3 regions of the Micromonospora sp. CPCC 205558 genome follow, and region 1 is predicted to be linked to each of the others. Evidence: predicted binding sites of a transcription regulator. Region 1 holds the regulator's gene; each other region holds the start of a gene.

Region 1 (3,274 bases):
TTGGCCGCCGGCGCGTCTCCCGGCCTGGCCCGCGAGGTGCTCACGGTCGACGAGGCGCACATGGAGGACGTGATGCTCCGGCTGCGCCTGGCCAGCGGCCTCCCGCTGGCGGTGCTCGACGCCAGCGGCCGGGCCGGCGCCGAGCGTGCGCTGGCCGACGGCCTGCTGGCCGGCGACGAGTACGCCGCCGGCCGTGCGGTGCTCACCCTGCGCGGGCGGCTGCTCGCCGACGCGGTCGTCCGCGATCTGCTGCCCTGACGCGGCCCGCCGCCCCCACACGGGGGCGGCGGTGAAACGAGCCGGCCGGGGGAGCGGCCGGCCCGTTCACTTGATGAAGCTGGCGGAGAGCGGGTAGCGGTAGAGCTGACCCTCGTTGGCCTTGATGCCGGCGATGATGCCGAACACGGCGCCGACGATGAGGGCGGCCGCGACCCCGAGGAACCCGATCAGGATGCAGGACAGGACCCAGCCGATCAGGCCGACGATCGACCAGATGAGCTGGAAGTTGAGCGCCGCCACAGCGTGTGCCCGGACCGTCGGGGACTGGCTGCCCCGGGCCAGCATCGCCACCAGCGGGCCGATCCAGCCGAGCACACCACCGCTGATGATCATTCCGGCGGCGCCGCCGAAGTGCGCGACCAACGCCCAGGTCTTGTCCTCGTTGTTGGCGTAGCCGCCGCCGGGGCCGCCGTAGGCCCCACCGGCCGGATAGCCGCCGGGCGGGGGATAGCTCCCCGGTGGGGGATAGCCGCCTGCCGGAGGGTAGCCACCTGACGGCGGTTGGTCACCGGTGGGCGGCGGATAGCCACCGGCCGGGGGATAGCCGGCCGGGCCGGGTGCGCCGGACAGTGGTGCGGTGGGCGGCTCGGCCGACGGGGGCAGGCCCGGGGAAGTGGGGTCCGGCGGGTAGTTGCCGGGGTCACCCGATCCGGGAGGGCGAGGAGGTTCAGTCATGGATGTCACGGTAGGGGCCCGTGGCAACGCCGCACCAGAGCGACACCGTCCGGCAGTGCGGGCCGATCGGCCCAGTGGGGTGGCGCGGGCCGCACCGACCGGTGGCCGTTGATCATCGCGTCGGCGGGCCTGCCGACGTAGACTGGCACTCGCTACAGTCGAGTGCCAGGACGGCTCGGCCGGCCCAGGGCGCCGGCGGCCGACGTGCGACAGGAGGTGCGGAGGATGGGTCTCGACGACCGGAAACTCGCCGTGCTCCGCGCCATCGTCGAAGACTACGTCTCCACCCAGGAGCCGGTCGGCAGCAAGGCGCTGGTCGAGCGGCACCAGCTCGGGGTCTCCCCGGCCACGGTCCGCAACGACATGGCCGTGCTGGAGGAGGAGGGCTACATCCGGCAGCCGCACACCAGTGCCGGCCGGGTGCCCACCGACCGTGGTTACCGCCTCTTCGTCGACCGGTTGTCCCGGGTCAAGCCGCTCAGCCCGGCCGAGCGCCGGGCCATCGAGCGCTTTCTGGTCGGCGCGGTCGACCTCGACGACGTGGTGCACCGCACGGTGCGGCTGCTCGCCCAGTTGACCCGGCAGGTCGCCGTCGTGCAGTACCCGAGCCTGGCCCGCTCCTCGGTGCGGCACCTGGAGCTGGTGCCGATCTCCACCACCCGGTTGATGCTCGTCATGATCGCGGACACCGGGCGGGTGGAGCAGCGACTCGTGGAGCTGCCCGGGCCGGTGCCCGCCGACGACGTCACCGACCTGCGCCGACTGATCAACGAGAAGCTCGCCAACGCCCGACTGTCCGAGACGCCACCGCTGGTGCAGGCGCTGGTCGAGGAAGCACCGACCGGGCTGCGGCCGACAATGACCACGCTCGCCAGCGTGCTGCTGGAGACGCTTGTCGAACGGCACGAGGAGCGGATCGCGCTCGCCGGCACCGCCAACCTCACCCGGGGTGGCCTGCTCGACTTCCAGGGATCCCTGCGGCCGATCCTTGAGGCTCTGGAGGAGGAGGTCGTGCTGCTCAAGCTCATCGGTGAGACCGAGCCGAGCACGACCCGGGTGCTGATCGGCGACGAGAACGAGTTCGACAACCTGCGCGCCGCCTCGGTGGTCAGCACCGGGTACGGCCCGGGCACCACCATCGTGGGCGGCCTGGGGGTGCTGGGGCCCACCCGGATGGACTACCCCGGCAACATCGCCACGGTGCGCGCCGTGGCACGCTACGTGGGCGAGTTGCTGGCCCAGAACTGATTGGTCAGGGCCGACGAGGCCGGCTGCGGCCGCCGACCGGCGCAACGCGAGACGAACATGAGGACACGGAACGCAGTGGCCAGGGACTACTACGGCATTCTCGGTGTGAGCCGGGAAGCCTCCGATGACGAGATCAAGCGCGCCTACCGCAAGCTGGCCCGCCAGTTCCACCCGGACGTCAATCCGGACCCGGAGGCTCAGGAGAAGTTCAAGGACATCAACGCCGCGTACGAAGTCCTCTCGGACGACCGGAAGCGGCAGATCGTCGACCTGGGTGGCGACCCGCTCGCCCCGGGTGGCGGCGGGGCCGGCGGCCCGGGCGGCCCCGGCGGTGCCGGACCGTTCGTCGGTTTCCAGGACATCATGGACGCGTTCTTCGGTGGCGCGGGAGGTGGCGCCCGTGGCCCACGGCCGCGTACCCGCCCGGGTGCCGACGCGATCCTGCGGCTCGAACTCGACCTGCACGAGACGGCGTTCGGCGTCGAGGCCCCGATCACCGTCGACACCGCTGTGCTCTGCACCACCTGCTCGGGCGCCGGAACGGCCGCCGGCACGCACCTGGCGACCTGCGAGGCGTGCGGCGGGCGGGGCGAGGTGCAGTCGGTGCAGCGCACCTTCCTCGGCCAGGTGGTCTCCGCCCGGCCGTGCACCGTGTGCCAGGGCTACGGCACCACCATCCCGCACCCCTGCCCCACCTGCGCCGGCGACGGCCGGGTGCGCACCCGCCGCTCACTGACCGTCAAGATCCCGGCCGGCGTCGAGGACGGCATGCGGATCCGGCTGGCCCAGCAGGGCGAGGTGGGCCCCGGTGGCGGCACCGCCGGCGACCTCTACGTGGAGATCCACGAGCGCCCGCACGACGTGTACTCCCGCAAGGGCGACGACCTGCACTGCCGGGTCACCGTGCCGATGACGGCGGCGGCGCTCGGCACCCGGCTGACCATCAAGACGCTGGACAGCGAGGAGACCGTCGACGTCAAGGCCGGCACCCAGCCGGCCAGCACGCTGCGACTGCGCGCCCGGGGCGTGCCGCACCTGCGCGGCACCGGCCGAGGCGACCTCTACGTGCACC
Region 2 (3,274 bases), on a different contig from region 1:
GAGCGATAACAATTCAGCAACGCGACTGTTACTCCCCGGGCATCCCACGAGGGAGTCGACGTAACGACTGCCGTCAGTGGGTCTGCAACGCCGCCGTGCGGGCGTCGGTCAGCGCCACCAGATCCGCCGCGGCCAGTTCGAGTTGTAGACCGCGCCGACCGGCCGAGACATAGATCGTCGGCAGATCCAGCGCGGACTCGTCGAGCACGGTGGGCAACCGCCGACGCTGCCCGAGTGGGCTGATCCCACCGCGTACGTAGCCGGTCGCCCGCTCGGCGACCGCCCGCTCGGCCAGCGCGGCACGCTTGCCGCCGACCGCCGCCGCGAGCGCCTTGAGATCCAGCTCGCCGGTCACCGGAACGACCGCCACGGTGAGCGCACCGTCGACCTCGGTCACCAGCGACTTGAACACGCGCTCCGGCGCCACGCCGAGCGCCACCGCCACCAGCGCGCCGTAGTTGGGGGCGTCCGGCGACACCCGGTACGGATGGGTGCGATGTGCGATCCCCCGCTTGACCAACAGTGCCGTTGCCGGTGTGCCCTGTCCTGCCACAGCGACGACGTTAGTGGGCCGGCCGCCCGATCAGCACCGTCGGTGCGCCGTCGACCCGGGTGAGCACCAGACTCGCCGCCTCGTCCCCGGCCAGCCGCAGGTCCCGCCGGAGCTGCTCCGGAGTGAGCGCCGAACCCCGCTTGAGGATCTCCACCCGGCCCACGCCGCGCTCGCGCAGCAGCGTCCGCAGGCGCTTGAGCGAGAACGGCAGCACGTCGGTGATCTCCAGACAGCGCGCGTACGGGGTGCGGGTCGGCTGGTCGGCGTAGAGGTAGGCGATGCTCGGATCGCCCAGGGTGGCGTCCAGTTCGGTGGACAGTTCGGCGACGAGGTGCGCGCGGACCACCGCCGGGTCCGGGTCGTACAGGTAGCGGCGCACCGGCCCGACCGGCGCCTCGGCGGCACCCGACCCGGTGAGCTGGTGACGGTGGGCCTCGGCGCCCCGCTGTCGGTAGAGGGTGGCGCGGCGGGGCGCCTCCGCCAGCTCGCCGCACCAGAGCGCCGCCTCGACCAGGTCGCCGTCCACGCCGACCCACTCCGCCTCCGCGCCGGCCGGGATGAGCGCGTGGTCCAGGCCCGGCGCCACCTTCACCACGGTGCGCGGCACCCGTTCGGCCAGCCCGGTGACAAAGTCCCACGGTGGCGAGTAGGCGCGCGGATCGAAGATCCGTCGTCCGGTGCCGGTCGCCCGGCGGGCCGGATCGCAGAAGACCCCGTCGACCCGGGACACGTCGAACCCGGTGGCGTCGCCGCACTCGACGGTGAACAGCTCGGCCAGGCCTGCCGCCGTGGCGTTGGCGGCGGCCATCGCGGCGGTCACCGGGTCGGCCTCCACCCCGTACACCCGGATGCCGGCACGGGCGGCGGCCAGCGCGTCGGCACCCAGCCCGCACCCGAGGTCGGCCAGGGTGCGCACGCCGGCCGCGTACAACCGGGCGGCCCGACGGTCGGCAACCACCCGGCGGGTGGCCTGCTCCAGGCCGGGCCGGGTGAGGAACATCCCAGCGGCGGCCGAGCCGAACTTGCCGACCGCCCGGTGGCGCAGCTCGGCCTGGGTGAGTGCCGCCGCGGCCAGCGTCGGCGGCACCCCGGCCGCGCGCAGCGCCGAGGCCGCGGCCAGCGGGTCACCGCCGGCCAGCCCGGCCGCCGCCGTGAGCGCGGCCGACCCCTCGGGGGTACGCAGCGCCGCCAGCTGATCGAGATCCACCCGGCCATTGTCCCGGCCGAGCCGAAAATCCTGCCTGGCGGGGCGACGCGCTGGCACTCTCCTTGACGGAGTGCTAGCCACGGAATAACCTGCGATTAGCACTCTCACCCTGAGGGTGCCAGCTTCCGGGTCTCGCGACCCGGGTGCGCACGCCAGGCGGACCGGCACCCGCGACGACGGCACCGCCCGGTGGCATGAGGCAGATTGACGCTGGTCAGCCCCGCTGGCCAGCAACGAAACCAGTACCCCAGGAGGGTATGCCCGTGACTACCGCGACCAAGGTTGCGATCAAGCCGCTCGAGGACCGCATCGTGGTCCAGGCGAACGAGGCTGAGACCACCACGGCGTCGGGCATCGTGATCCCCGACACCGCCAAGGAGAAGCCGCAGGAGGGCACCGTCCTCGCTGTGGGCCCGGGGCGCGTCGACGACAACGGCAACCGGGTTCCGGTTGACGTGCAGGTCGGCGACACCGTCCTCTACTCGAAGTACGGCGGCACCGAGGTCAAGTACGCCGGCGAGGAGTACCTGGTGCTCTCCGCCCGCGACGTCCTCGCGGTCATCGAGAAGTAAGCAACCGATCAGTTCCATTGCCCCGGTCCGGCTCGCCGGGCCGGGGCAATGGCGCTTCGAAGGGACATTAATGGCGAAGATCCTGAGCTTCTCGGACGACGCCCGGCACCTGCTGGAGCACGGTGTCAACGCCCTCGCGGACGCGGTCAAGGTCACCCTCGGCCCGCGCGGGCGCAACGTCGTCCTGGACAAGAAATTCGGTGCGCCGACGATCACCAACGATGGTGTGACCATCGCCAAGGAGATCGAGCTCACCAACCCGTACGAGAACCTTGGCGCGCAGCTGGTCAAGGAGGTGGCGACCAAGACCAACGACGTCGCCGGCGACGGGACCACCACCGCGACCGTGCTGGCCCAGGCCATGGTCCGCGAGGGTCTGCGCAACGTGACCGCCGGGACCAACCCGGCCGGCCTCAAGCGGGGCATCGACGCGGCGGCCGTCAAGGTCTCCGAGGCGCTGCTCGGCCGTGCCGCCGAGGTCACCAGCAAGGAGTCGATCGCGAACGTGGCGACGATCTCCGCGCAGGACTCCACGATCGGCGACCTGATCGCCGAGGCGATGGAGCGCGTCGGTCGCGACGGTGTCATCACCGTCGAGGAAGGCTCGATGCTCACCACCGAACTGGACGTGACCGAGGGTCTCCAGTTCGACAAGGGCTTCATCTCGCCGAACTTCGTCACCGACCTGGAGGGTCAGGAGTCCGTCCTTGAGGACGCGTACATCCTGGTCACCACCCAGAAGATCTCGGCGATCGAGGAGCTGCTGCCGCTGCTGGAGAAGGTCCTGCAGAACAGCAAGCCCCTGCTGATCATCGCCGAGGACGTGGACGGCCAGGCGCTCTCCACCCTGGTGGTCAACTCGCTGCGCAAGACCCTCAAGGTCTGCGCGGTCAAGGCCCCGGGCTTCGGTGACCGGCGCAAGGCGATGCTCCAGGACATCGC
Region 3 (3,274 bases), on a different contig from region 1:
GTCCGCGACAACAGCCTCGGTGGTGAGGAAGAGCGCCGCGATGGAAGCGGCGTTCTGCAGCGCCGAGCGCGTCACCTTGGCCGGGTCGATGATGCCCGCGGCCAGCAGGTCGACGTACTCGCCGTTGGCGGCGTTGAGACCGTGACCCGACTCGAGGTTACGGACCTTCTCCACCACGACGCCGCCCTCAAGGCCGGCGTTGACGGCGATCTGCCGCAGCGGGGCGTCCAGCGCGACCTTGACGATGTTCGCACCGGTCGCCTCGTCGCCGACCAGGTCGAGCTTGTCGAAGGCGGTCTTGCCGGCCTGCACCAGCGCGACGCCACCACCCGGGACGATGCCCTCCTCGACGGCGGCCTTCGCGTTGCGAACGGCGTCCTCGATGCGGTGCTTGCGCTCCTTGAGCTCGACCTCGGTGGCCGCGCCGACCTTGATCACCGCAACGCCGCCGGCCAGCTTGGCCAGCCGCTCCTGCAGCTTCTCCCGGTCGTAGTCGGAGTCGCTCTTGTCGATCTCGGCCCGGATCTGGTTGACCCGGCCCTGGATCTGCTCGGCGTCACCGGCACCGTCGACGATGGTGGTCTCGTCCTTGGTCACCACGACCTTGCGGGCGCGGCCCAGCATGTCGAGGCTGGCGGCGTCGAGCTTGAGGCCGACCTCCTCGCTGATGACCTGGCCACCGGCGAGGATGGCGATGTCGGTCAGCATGGCCTTGCGGCGGTCACCGAAGCCCGGCGCCTTGACGGCGACCGACTTGAAGGTGCCACGGACCTTGTTGACCACCAGGGTGGCGAGAGCCTCGCCCTCCAGGTCCTCGGCGATGATCAGCAGCGGCTTGCCCGACTGCATGACCTTCTCCAGGATCGGGAGCAGGTCCTTCACCGACGAGATCTTGCTGTTGGCGATCAGGATGTACGGGTCGTCGAAGACGGCCTCCATACGCTCCGGGTCGGTCATGAAGTAGGCCGAGATGTAGCCCTTGTCGAAGCGCATACCCTCGGTGAGCTCCAGCTCCAGCCCGAAGGTGTTGCTCTCCTCGACGGTGATGACGCCTTCCTTGCCGACCTTGTCCATCGCCTCGGCGATGATCTCGCCGACGGTGCTGTCGCCAGCAGAGATGGAGGCGGTGGAGGCGATCTGCTCCTTGGTCTCGACGTCCTTGGCGAGCTTGGACAGCTCCTCCGAGACGCTCGCGACCGCAGCCTCGATGCCCCGCTTCAGGGCCATCGGGTTGGCGCCAGCGGCCACGTTGCGCAGGCCCTCGCGAACCAGGGCCTGGGCCAGGACGGTCGCCGTCGTCGTGCCGTCACCGGCAACGTCGTCGGTCTTCTTGGCGACCTCCTTGACCAGCTCAGCGCCGATCTTCTCGTACGGGTCCTCGAGCTCGATCTCCTTGGCGATGCTCACACCATCGTTGGTGATGGTGGGGGCACCCCACTTCTTCTCGAGCACGACGTTGCGGCCCTTGGGGCCGAGGGTCACCTTTACGGCGTCGGCGAGCTGGTTCATGCCCCGCTCGAGGCCGCGGCGCGCCTCTTCGTCGAACGCGATCATCTTGGCCATACGGCGTTGTCCTCCTGGACACTCACGGGCCACCCGAGATGTGTGCCCCGGATGGGCCGCCTGGTGTACGCACCTTGGGACGTCGCCACCTGGCGACGACGACGTCCTTCGGCCGGGCCGGATAGCCCGCGACGACCGGCCATGTGTCGCCCCGGCGTCTCCACGCCGGTGCAACCTGGCCCCACCGTCCCGACCATTGGCACTCACGGTATGCGAGTGCCAATGACTTGTTTAGCACTCTCCCCTGCCGAGTGCAAGCACGATGCCGCCGCTCAGCCGAGTTCCGCGACCAGTCCCGCGGTGTTCACCGGCGCCTCATGGGCCCGCTGCTCGGCGTACGTCACCAGCAGGCCGATCAGCTGGGCCAGGTGAGCAGGCAGGGCCAGCACGGCGGTGATCCCGATTACCACCACCGCACCGGCGGCGGTGCCCGCCGAGGCGAACGGATCCGTTCCGAGCGGGGCCGTGCCCACCCCTTCCAGGGCGCCGGGGATCACGGTGCCGACGATCACCGCCACGACCACCAGCGCGACGCGGCCGAGCAGCAGGCCCAACCGGTCGTGGAACATCCGAAACGATCGGCCGATCGGGTTGTGACGCTCGAAGAGATAGACCGGGCCGGCCATGCTCAGCGCGAAGGCCAGGTAGACGCCCGGCAGCACGCAGAAGCAGAAGCCAACGCCGACCAGCAGGCTGATCAGCAGAGTCCAGCCCCACAGCCCGGGTGCCCGACGCACGCCGTAGCGCAGCGCCGACTCCAGGCTGACCGGCTGACCGGCCGCCTGCTGGGTGATCACCCTGGTGCCGGCGGCCCACCCGACGGCCTGCACCAACCCGACCAGCAGACCGCCGCCGACCAACACAACCAGCAGGCTCAGCAACTCGACGGCGAAATTGTCCGGCAGCGCCGGGCTCGGATTCGACCCGGCCTGGGCGGCCCACTTCGCCGACGGGTCCAGCCCAATGGAGATCACCGACAGCACCGCCGCCGGCAACACCTGGGTGAGCAGCATGATCGGCACCAACTGCCGCCAGCCCCGGCGTAACGCTCCCCCGCACCTGTCGAACCAGCCGCCGAGGCCGGCGCCGGGCGGCGTGACCAGGGCGTCGTTCGGGTCGAACCCGTAGCCCGGCGGGTACCAGCCGGGCGGCGGCCCCGGATACCACGGTTGCCCACCGTAGGGACCCACCCCGGGCGGGTAGCCCCCGGTGGGTGGGAACGCCCAGCCCTGCGGGGGCGGCGCCGCGCCCCAGCCACCCTGCGCGGGATCCCAGCCGGGCGGCGGGCCAGCCGCGGAGGGGTCCGGCCCCCAACCGGGCGGCGGGCCAGCCGCGGAGGGGTCCGGCCCCCAGCCGGGCGGCGGGCCAGCTTGGCCGGGGCTGCCGGCGGGCGAGGACGGGTCCGGCTCCCCCGACCCGGGGGAGGGAGTGGGCGGGGGTGGCTGGTCGGTCATGAACGCTCCTCGGCATCGGCTGGAACGGTTCACGATCCTCCCGGCTGCGCGCCCCTGCCGCAGCCCCGACTCACCGGGGCCGATCAACAGGGAAGCTCAGCCCGTGACGCGTAGGTGCTCTGCCTGTGGGCGGGCTAACTATGGGTGTCACCTCGAACCGCGCCCGGCTCCCTTGTTCAGATGGCCTCATTAGAAGTTAAGTCAGAAGTCAGAGGCTCCGAATACTTTTGTCGGGCAGTGCGTCGAATCAGGCGGAC

What was found. Region 1 encodes HrcA, which represses chaperone genes, less so after heat shock. Its sites were predicted from a motif close to GGTTNGCACNCTCNNNNNGAGNGTGCNAACC; they were not measured.
Positions count from the first base shown of each region.
Region 2: a site for HrcA is predicted at 1,854-1,884, ahead of groES (co-chaperone GroES). Genes of this name have one in related genera too.
Region 3: a site for HrcA is predicted at 1,758-1,788, ahead of groL (chaperonin GroEL). Genes of this name have one in related genera too.

Region 1 covers NZ_JBAKHR010000041.1:34,246-37,519, reverse strand. The annotation lists gene hemW (radical SAM family heme chaperone HemW) at 1-258, shown strand, start outside; gene V6U86_RS30510 (DUF4870 domain-containing protein) at 325-954, opposite strand; gene hrcA (heat-inducible transcriptional repressor HrcA) at 1,180-2,202, shown strand; gene dnaJ (molecular chaperone DnaJ) at 2,278-3,274, shown strand, end outside.
Region 2 covers NZ_JBAKHR010000003.1:141,424-144,697, forward strand. The annotation lists gene ybaK (Cys-tRNA(Pro) deacylase) at 74-553, opposite strand; gene V6U86_RS05025 (THUMP-like domain-containing protein) at 564-1,760, opposite strand; gene groES (co-chaperone GroES) at 2,018-2,332, shown strand; gene groL (chaperonin GroEL) at 2,403-3,274, shown strand, end outside.
Region 3 covers NZ_JBAKHR010000026.1:71,767-75,040, forward strand. The annotation lists gene groL (chaperonin GroEL) at 1-1,563, opposite strand, end outside; gene V6U86_RS25530 (hypothetical protein) at 1,836-3,017, opposite strand.